One region of the Shewanella decolorationis genome, then DNA from elsewhere that is predicted to be linked to it. Evidence: predicted binding sites of a transcription regulator. Region 1 holds the regulator's gene; the other holds the start of a gene.
What was found. The regulator LexA, encoded in region 1, represses DNA repair genes until DNA is damaged. The targets are predictions, from matches to a motif close to TACTGTATNNNNATACAGTA.
Positions count from the first base shown of each region.

Region 1 (4,838 bases):
CACGCGATTTCGACTTTTGTACTTTCATGGAAGTGAGACGCGACCGCGCCTTTGGATTTTCTGTGGTTGATCATGGCATAAATCATAATGCCGAACACCACTAAGCCTATGGCGCAGCAGATATACAGAATCGTCATGTGCAGGTGATATACCTTGCCACTGATTTCTGTTACGCCGGGGGTCATGTTGAACCGCATGTCCGATGCGGCCAACGGTGGGGCGAATAGCACCACGAGTAAACAATACAACCATTGCTTCACAAGACTTCTCCTCTGCCAATTGCGAATAGCAACTACAAAGAAGAGCAACACAGTAAGTCTCAACTCTATGCAAACTCTTCAGTTCCCAAAAAAGCTTTTTTGACTTCAACGTGCGTTGGCGGCTTACTTTTGATTAAGTATTGTTACTGCTGGTATTAGCCACACTGGCACATACTGCTGAATTAACTCATTTTCTCGACTTGTGTGGGCAAGAGATATTCGATAATTTGCCGATATTTCTGCCTAAACGGGCGATATATTATGCTCGCCTAAATCAACCATACTTGCTGTTTAAAAATTGATCAAGATCACTTCTTTTTCTAATTGTCTGAAAAATTGCCAAAAAAAGCCCCACATTCACAGGTGAGGCGGCTTTCAAGGCTAAATACGCAGTGCAAAAATTTTAATGAACAGAGCTAAAAAAACTACCTTGGGCAAAGTGAGCGGGCTGCTTGAGTGTCGCGTCCGCAGTCGAGTGATTTACGACACCTTCGAGCACTATTCCCATGGCGCGGGCGCTCTTGGCCACAATTTGCAAACGACGATTGTCACGGGCATCGAGTGAGTGGATCCAAGTAATTACTGCGCTTGAAGTGCCACTGGTTAATGCTTTTTCCATAGCCCACAGGGTTTCGACTTCATCTTTCGCATGGACTAAAAGTACGCGGTCCATACGCACGCCAGCGCTGGCCAGTAACTGCTTGTAGCCAATACTAGGTGGGTTGATGAGTACGACCCAGCGGCCTTGTTGGCTCAGTTGTGCTAACTGCTTGCTAAGTTGCATTAGCTCTTGGCGCCCTTTGCTCTCGGTAGGCATAGTGATGATAGGCGTATGCTGCCAGTCTGTATTGGTTTCGCGTACCGCATCGAGCCATAAACCGGGGTGACGCGGGGCATTACCTAGTAGTTTGTTCATAGCCAATCTCCATTGCGGATCACCCCTACGGCGAGCCCTTCTATTGTTAGACTTTGGAAACTTAAATCGACTTTAATTGGGGAGTAATCTTCATTCTCTGCATGTAGATAAACGAGATTCCCTTTCTTTTCAAAGCGTTTAACTGTTACATCATCGTCAACGCGAGCAACCACAACTTGGCCATTGCGCGCTTGCTGTACTTTATGAACGGCGAGCAGATCCCCTTCGAGGATACCGATGTTCTTCATACTGTCGCCTCTGACACGCAGTAAGAAATCGGCGGCAGGGTGGAACATGCTGGGGTCGACTTGGTAATACTGTTCGACATGCTCTTGAGCGAGGATAGGTTCGCCTGCCGCCACTTGGCCAATCAGTGGCAAGCCTGATTCGCTGTTATCTTCTTCCTCAACTGGGAGGCGGATCCCGCGGGAAGTGCCAGGCATGATCTCGATGCAGCCTTTTTTCGCCAATGCCTTAAGGTGTTCTTCGGCGGCATTTGCACTTTTAAAACCCAAACGTGTGGCGATTTCGGCCCGGGTGGGTGGCATGCCAGTCTCGGCAATATTACGTTTAATCAGCTCTAAAATTTCGGCTTGGCGTGGCGTCAACGGTCTCATGTTCTTTCCTGTTTTTCTATACAGTTACTGTTAGTATATACAGTATTATTCGTAGTGCAAGTATTAACCACTTTTTAACGCGATTGGAGAGTATTAGCGAATGTTCCCTAGAATCTGGTATTCTATGGGGCTAATGAACGTACTTACATTGCATAAGAATAATGCCTAAACAAGACTCTCTTTGGTTGAAATCATTACGCTGGATCCAAAAACACTTAGTGCACACTATTGTTGTGCCGCAGGATCCCTTTGCCGATCTGAATCTGGACGCCTCCAGACCGCTTGCTTATGTAATGAAAACAGAATCCTTGAGTGATATTGCTGCGTTAAGCGAGATCACTACTAAGCTGGGTTTGCCAAGCCCCTACGAGCCGCTCGTGGTCAATGGCGTTGTTGCGCCCCGCGTCGTTTGTCTCGAAGGGCGTAAGCCTTTGTTTGGCGAGCGTGCCAGCAATGAGCCATTCCTCGAATGTTTTATGCGTTTGTTGGCCGTCCATAAAGAAAAGCCTGAGTTAGATATTCAGCTGGTGCCTGTCAGCCTTTATTGGGGCCGTACTCCGGGTAAAGAAGACGACACCATGAAGGCGGCTGTGCTTGAGCGCGAGAACCCCACTTGGTTACGTAAGTGCTTGATGATCCTATTTTTAGGCCGCCACAACTTTGTTCAGTTTTCTAATGCGGTATCGCTGCGTTATATGGCCGACGAGCACGGCACCGACATGGGGATTGCCCACAAATTGGCGCGGGTAGCGAGAGTGCATTTCCGCCGTCAGCGCAAGGTGATGACGGGACCTGTGCTGCCTAATCGTCAGGCGTTATTCCACTCTCTGCTGAAATCAGAATCCTTACGCAAGGCGATTCAGGAAGAAGCGGCGAGTAAGAAGATTTCAGAAACCCAAGCTCGTGAAACAGCAATTGAATATCTTGATGAAATTGCAGCGAATTATTCCGACAGTCTAGTGCGTATTGCCGAGCGTTTCTTAACTTGGTTATGGAACAAGCTCTACAGCGGTATCAATATCAAAGGTGCCGAGCAAATCCGCCAGCTTCACCATGATGGTCACGAGATTGTGTATGTACCTTGCCATCGCAGCCATATGGATTACCTGCTGTTATCCTACATTCTGTATTACCAAGGCATGGTGCCACCGCATATTGCGGCGGGGATTAACCTAAACTTCTGGCCAGCAGGGCCGCTGTTCCGCCGTGGAGGGGCTTTCTTTATTCGCCGTAGTTTTAACGGCAATAAACTTTATACGGCCGTGTTCCGTGAATATCTCGATCAGCTGTTTGCTAAGGGATATTCGGTGGAGTATTTCTCTGAGGGGGGACGTTCTCGTACCGGTCGTCTATTGGCGCCTAAAACGGGCATGATCGCCATGACGATCAACAGTGTGCTGCGCGGCATCGAACGCCCAGTCACCTTAGTACCTGTGTACTTAGGTTACGATCACGTGATGGAAGTGGCGACCTATCACAAGGAGCTGAGTGGTAAGAAAAAACAGAAAGAATCTGTATGGCAAGTCTTTGGTGCTATTCGCAAATTAGGTAATTTTGGCCAAGGTTATGTCAACTTTGGTGAGCCGATTACACTGCAAAACTTCTTGAATGAAACGGCGCCTAACTGGCGCATTGAAGTGGCCGACGATCCTGAGCAAAAACCCACTTGGTTAACCCCAGCGGTGAACGTGTTAGCGAATCGTGTGATGACCCGCATTAACGATGCTGCTGCCGCCAGTTCAATTACCTTAACCAGCTTAGTGTTGCTGGCGTCGGAGCAAAATGCCCTTGAGCGTTGTTTACTCGAGCGTCAGTTAGATTTGTACCTAACTTTGCTTAAGCGTGTGCCTTACACTTCGTTTACTTCAGTGGCCGAAGGTGATGGCAAGCACTTAGTGCAGCAAGGATTAGAGCTGAATAAGTTCTCCATCAATGCCGATCCTCTGGGTGAGATAGTGTCGATTGATGAGAAACAAGCGATCTCAATGACTTACTATCGTAACAATATCATCCACTTGTTTATCATTCCGTCGTTAATTGCCAGCTGTTTAACCAACAATAAGCAGATTTCAAGAGCTCAGATTTTGGGAATTGTGAGTGACTTCTACCCGCTACTGAAGGCGGAGTTATTCATGGGTATCAAGGATCTGCCAAGCTATGTGAATCAAGTGCTGGATCTGTTTATTGAGCAGGGCTTAGTGCAGGAAAGCGATACGCTGTCGGTGGTGACTGAGCACACTAGCCAAATGTTGTTGCTGGCCGGAAGCGTTAGCGAGACTTTGCAACGCTATGCGATTATTTTCAATCTGCTGGCCCACAGACCTAAGATGGAGCGTTCGGATCTGGAGTCTGAAAGCCATCTGCTTGCCCAACGTTTAGGGGCACTGCATGGAATTACTGCACCAGAATTCTACGACAAGAAACTCTATAACACCTTGAGTGTTAAGCTTAAAGAGTTAGGCTATTTTTCCGAGAAGGAAGATAAATCCGACGTTGAGCGCATTCGCGATCAAGCCAATAGCTTACTTCGAGCCTCAGTGAGACAAACCATAGTGGCGAGTGTGACCGCGGAGCATATCGTTTAATGGCTAACCATATGAATGCGGCGAAGAATAAGCCGGTGGGTAAGTCTTTGCTCGGTGGTGCCATGATTATTGCCGGCACCACAGTCGGGGCGGGGATGTTTTCTTTGCCCGTTGTGGGCGCTGGCATGTGGTTTGGCTACTCGGTACTGATGTTACTCGGTATTTGGTTCTGTATGTTGATGTCGGGACTGTTACTGCTCGAAACCAATCTACATTTCGAGCCGGGGGCGAGTTTCGATACCTTGACCAAGGAAACCCTAGGTCAGTTTTGGCGGATCGTAAATGGGGTATCGATTGCCTTCGTGCTCTACATCTTAACCTACGCCTATATCAGTGGCGGCGGCTCGATTGTTAACCATAGCCTGCAGGGCATGGGGATTGAGTTACCCCAGAGTGTTGCCGGATTTGTGTTTGCGGTCGTATTGGCTTGTATCGTGTTGATCAGCACCAAGGCGGTGGA
Region 1 covers NZ_CP037898.1:3,808,076-3,812,913, reverse strand. The annotation lists gene coxB (cytochrome c oxidase subunit II) at 1-260, opposite strand, end outside; gene EYR25_RS17020 (cell division inhibitor SulA) at 664-1,176, opposite strand; gene lexA (transcriptional repressor LexA) at 1,173-1,793, opposite strand; gene plsB (glycerol-3-phosphate 1-O-acyltransferase PlsB) at 1,955-4,378, shown strand; gene mtr (tryptophan permease) at 4,378-4,838, shown strand, end outside.

Region 2 (4,838 bases), 1.1 Mb from region 1:
TTCGTCTAAATTTCGGCGCATACGTTTACTAAACACTAACTCATCATCGCGCTTGCCCGCTTGAAGTTCGCCGATAACATCAGCCAAATAACCACTAATATCCCGTTGGTTAAACATGCGCTCATAGAGTTCAGCCTGCACCTTACGGGCTAAGGGGCTCCAATCGCTACGAACTTGCTCCATTCCCTTAAAAGTGATTTCTAACGCTCCGCTATGGTTACGCCACGCTCCAACATAGCGCTTCTTACTCCCCTCTTCCGAGCCGCGCAGGGTCGGCATAAAAAACTGTTCGTAGTGGCGCTCAAATTGCAGCTCGAGAAAACTTTCTAGCTGAAACTCCTGCGCAATTTTACTTTGCCATTGCTGATTCATTCGCGCGGCAATCTGCTTACCTAAGGCATTAATATCACTGAGATCGGGTTCTGGGCCTAAATAGACGAAGGTGGAGTCCGTATCCCCATAAATGACTTGGTAGCCCATCTCCTCAATCCACGCGCGGGTTTGTTTCATAATTTGATGACCGCGCATGGTGATGGAGCTTGCCAGTTTCGCATCGTGGAACACACAGCCTTGGGAGCCTAAAACCCCATAGAGCGAATTCATAATGATTTTAATCGCTTGCGATAAAGGTGCATTCGCCTCCCGCTTAGCTTTTTCACGTTGCTCTGATAGATTTTGGATGAGTTTGGGCAGAATAGGTTGATGCCGATTAAAACGCGCGCCCAAAAAACCCGGAACAGTTTCAGGCTCAGTTAATGCAGATCCATCCTCATTATCTAAACCTTCAATTAACCCTTTTGGATCAATTAAAAAAGTTCGGATAATCGATGGATAAAGGCTTTTAAAGTCAAACACTAAAATATGCTGATAAAAACCAGGGACAGAATCCATTACATAACCGCCAGGGCTTTCAATCCCTTGACTGGCAGGCTCAGCAGGCGCGATGAAACCCGCTCTATGTAAATGCGGTAGATACAAGTGGTTGAATGCAGCGACCGAGGCGCCTACGCGCCCAAGTTCTAACCCCGTTAACTCGGCGCGAGCGAGGGCAAAATCCCACAATTGAGTATGTTCAAAAATATCCCACACTAAGCGACTATCGGTCAGATTATAGTGAGCAAGCCCTTGTTTGTTTTCGGCAAATAGCGCATCAATCTCTTGGGCTCGATTTTCCACATCATGAATCGCTTTGCCTTCTCCCAGTAAAGCTCGAGCGACAAATTCCAAAGAGTAACGCTCGAATTGATAAAAGGCTGCCTTTAACCAATCGATACCATCGAGCACCACTCGCCCAGGCAAACTTAAGGTTTCTGGCCGAAATTTATTCTCCACCTTCCACTCAAGGAGCGCGCCACCTCGACCGATACGCAGCGGGATCCGGTGCAGTAACGCACGCCGATATAACAAGGCCAAATCAAAGGTCACCACCGACCAACCAATGATCACATCGGGATCAAACTCAGTAAACCAAGCGATGAGACGATGGATAAGCGCTGCCTCATCGTTCACCCATTCGATATAGATTGCAGCATCTGGCAGCGCCTCGCCCACCATAATGACTTTTTCATAGGGCTGAGATTGCACATCGCGTCCATAAAGGGCCACGGAATAGAGTAAACCGTCAAAACTGCATTCAAAATCGAGGGAGATTGAGCGCAGTTTAATTGTTGGCTGCGGCGCAACCGCTTTGGCCCGTATGGCGCTAAAAACAGGTAACTGTCCATCTATGCCTACTTTGCCGACAAAATGCCCTAAAAATGCCACATCGAGCGCCACAAAACGCTCGATTAAAAAACGCTGCTCGGGACGGATATCCGCCTCAAATAAGGGAATCCCCGCATCCGTCGCTATCCGCTGCAAGTGACGAAACACACTACTCGATGGAGCATATATTGCCGCCACGGATTGTCTTTTAAAGCTTTTAAGCGTAAGCGGTACAAAGCGCAGCGCCAGCCCCGGCGTTTGTAACTGCAATGCCGCCATATCGCTTTGATGACAAAAACAAATGTACTCAGAGTCAGGTAACTCCACCAGTACAGGGCCTGAAACGGTGGCGAGATAATACTGCAGCACAAGCGTTGCACCGCGCGTAATAGCATGGCGTGTGAGGACGCGTCCCTGTACACTCACAGGCGCAGCCGTATCATGTGCAAGACTCTCGGGGGGATTCAACTGCGGTTTCACTCTAAGGCTCTCGCTGTTTATTGATTCTCGGGACACAGAATAAAATTGCCATAAAATGGCAGAAAAGTTTCTTAGGCTATGCAATCACTGTTATTATGTACAGCATTAATTCGATAAAGTAGTGCCGCATGTTACCTGACAACGTAAAAAACCAGATCCGCGCTATCTATAAAGATATTGCCGCCTCTTTGCCTAATTTTAGGCCACGCCGCGAGCAAAATTTTATGGTGGCAGAAATCTCTAAGACCCTAGCTGGCGACTATGACAAAGATAGACGCATCATAGTGGTCGAAGCGGGTACGGGGATTGGTAAATCATTGTCTTATATTTTGGGCACGATCCCGCTTGCACTCGCGAGTAAGAAAAAGGTCTGTATCGCTACGGCAACCGTGGCGCTGCAGGAGCAGTTACTGCACAAAGACTTACCGTTTTTTCTCGAACAATCAGGACTAAACTTTCGCTTCGGTCTGGTCAAAGGGCGCCAGCGTTATGTCTGTTTATCCAAGCTTGCCATGCTGATCGGCGATGATAACAGTACCCAAATGGCCATGTGGCAAACAAAGCCGGATAACAGCCAAATTGCCATGCTGCAGGAGCTACTCAGCGACTTTAATGAAGGCCGCTGGAACGGTGAAATCGATACGCTATCGACACCGATACCAGACCATCTCTGGCAGCAAATCGCCTGCGATAAACATAGTTGTCATCGGCAACTCGCCAGTCATCGAAATTGCCCGTTTCACAAGGCCCGCGAGGACGTGGATACCTGGGATGTACTGATCGCCAACCACAGTTTGCTGTTTGCAGACTTAGAGCTCGGTGGTGGGGTGATTTTACCCGATCCCGAAGACGTATTTTACGTCATTGACGAAGCCCATCACTTACCTATCGTTGCCCGGGACTTTTCTAGCGCACAGGCAACACTTAGAGGCGCTGCCGACTGGCTCGAAAAAGTCGGTAAGACCAGCGCCAAGTTACAAAATCAGATAAAGAGTAACAATATTATCGCCCCAGCACAGGCGATGCAGGATCATATCGGTGACTTAATCGCTCAGCTCAATCAAGTCGCCCACTTTTGTGACACTCAAACCAAACAGTTTGCCAATCCCGAGAGCCGCTATCGGTTCGAACACGGTAAATTGCCCGATGCACTAAAAATCCCAGCCGAAAATCTCGCGGCCACCTCTAATCTTGCCCTCAAGCAATTTAACAAGATGCAATTATTGCTGGCCGAGGCGATAAAAGATGGCGATATTCCTAAGCATCAAGCAGAAGCGCTACAGGCCGAAATGGGCTTTATGTTGCAGCGACTCGAAAACCTGCAAAAGCTCTGGAAAATGATGGCCAAGGAAGATTCCACTAAAGGCGCGCCCCTCGCCCGCTGGATTGAATTACTCACGGGCAAACAGGTCGATTACCTGTTTAGCGCCTCGCCGATTGAAGTTGGGTTTATGCTCGAGTCTATGCTGTGGCAAAAGGCGGCTGGCGTCGTATTATGCAGCGCAACGCTGCGGGCGCTGAATAACTTCGACCATTTCGCCCATCAGGTGGGATTATCGGTAAAGGACGGCAGTCGTTATCTCGCCCTGCAATCCCCCTTCGATTATCCGAATAACGCCACGCTCTACTTACCTAAGATGAAAACCGAGCCGACGGATGATGCCTATACCGCTGAGCTTGCCGAACACATTTTGGAACTGATTGAAGGCGAAATGGCCACCTTAGTGTTGTTTGCTTCTTACTGGCAAATGGAGAAAGTGGCTGAGCTGCTCGAGGGCAAGCTCACGCAGGAAATTCTTATTCAAGGTAATGCACCGCGCCAGCAATTACTTGAGACCCACAAAGCCAAGTGCGACAAAGGTGAGCCGAGTATCTTGTTCGGTACCGGCAGTTTTTCTGAAGGCCTAGACTTACCTGGGGATTACCTCACCAACCTCATTGTCACTAAACTGCCCTTTGCCGTGCCAACCTCACCCGTCGAGCAAGCCCATGCCGAGTATGTGAAAATAAAGGGCGGAAATCCGTTTCTACAACTTACCATTCCAGATGCATCGCGAAAGCTTATCCAAAGTTGTGGTAGATTACTGCGTAAAGAGCAGGATTATGGCCGAGTCACTATCCTCGATAGACGATTAGTGACCAAACGTTACGGCAAATCCTTGCTAGACGCACTGCCCCCCTTTAGACGAGTCATTGAGTAGGATTAAGATTTGGAGTTATTACTCGAGCCCAGTAATTGGGCCCTGTTGGCTGTCATTGGCTTAATTGCAGGTTTTATCGATGCCGTGGTCGGTGGTGGAGGCCTGCTCTCTATTCCAGCCCTGCTCACCCTCGGGATCCCACCCCACACCGCCTTAGGTACCAATAAATTTGCCGCCAGTTTTGGCTCGTCCATGGCGGCTTGGACCTATTATCGCCAACATCTGCTCAGACCCAATTTTTGGTATATGGCGTTTATCGCCACCTTTATTGGCGCGGTACTCGGCAGTGTGTTGGTGTACCTGTTAAATGCTCAGTGGCTCGAAAAAGCCTTGCCGCTGCTCATTATTGGCATCGCGATTTACAGCTTGCTGAGCCCAAATGCTATCTCGGATACCGATTGTCAGGCACCAACAAAAGCCCAACCTAAACTAAAACAAAGCCTACAGGGTTTA
Region 2 covers NZ_CP037898.1:2,691,712-2,696,549, reverse strand. The annotation lists gene EYR25_RS12270 (DNA polymerase II) at 1-2,172, opposite strand, end outside; gene dinG (ATP-dependent DNA helicase DinG) at 2,313-4,385, shown strand; gene EYR25_RS12260 (sulfite exporter TauE/SafE family protein) at 4,395-4,838, shown strand, end outside.
Region 2: a site for LexA is predicted at 2,270-2,289, ahead of dinG (ATP-dependent DNA helicase DinG). Genes of this name have one in related genera too.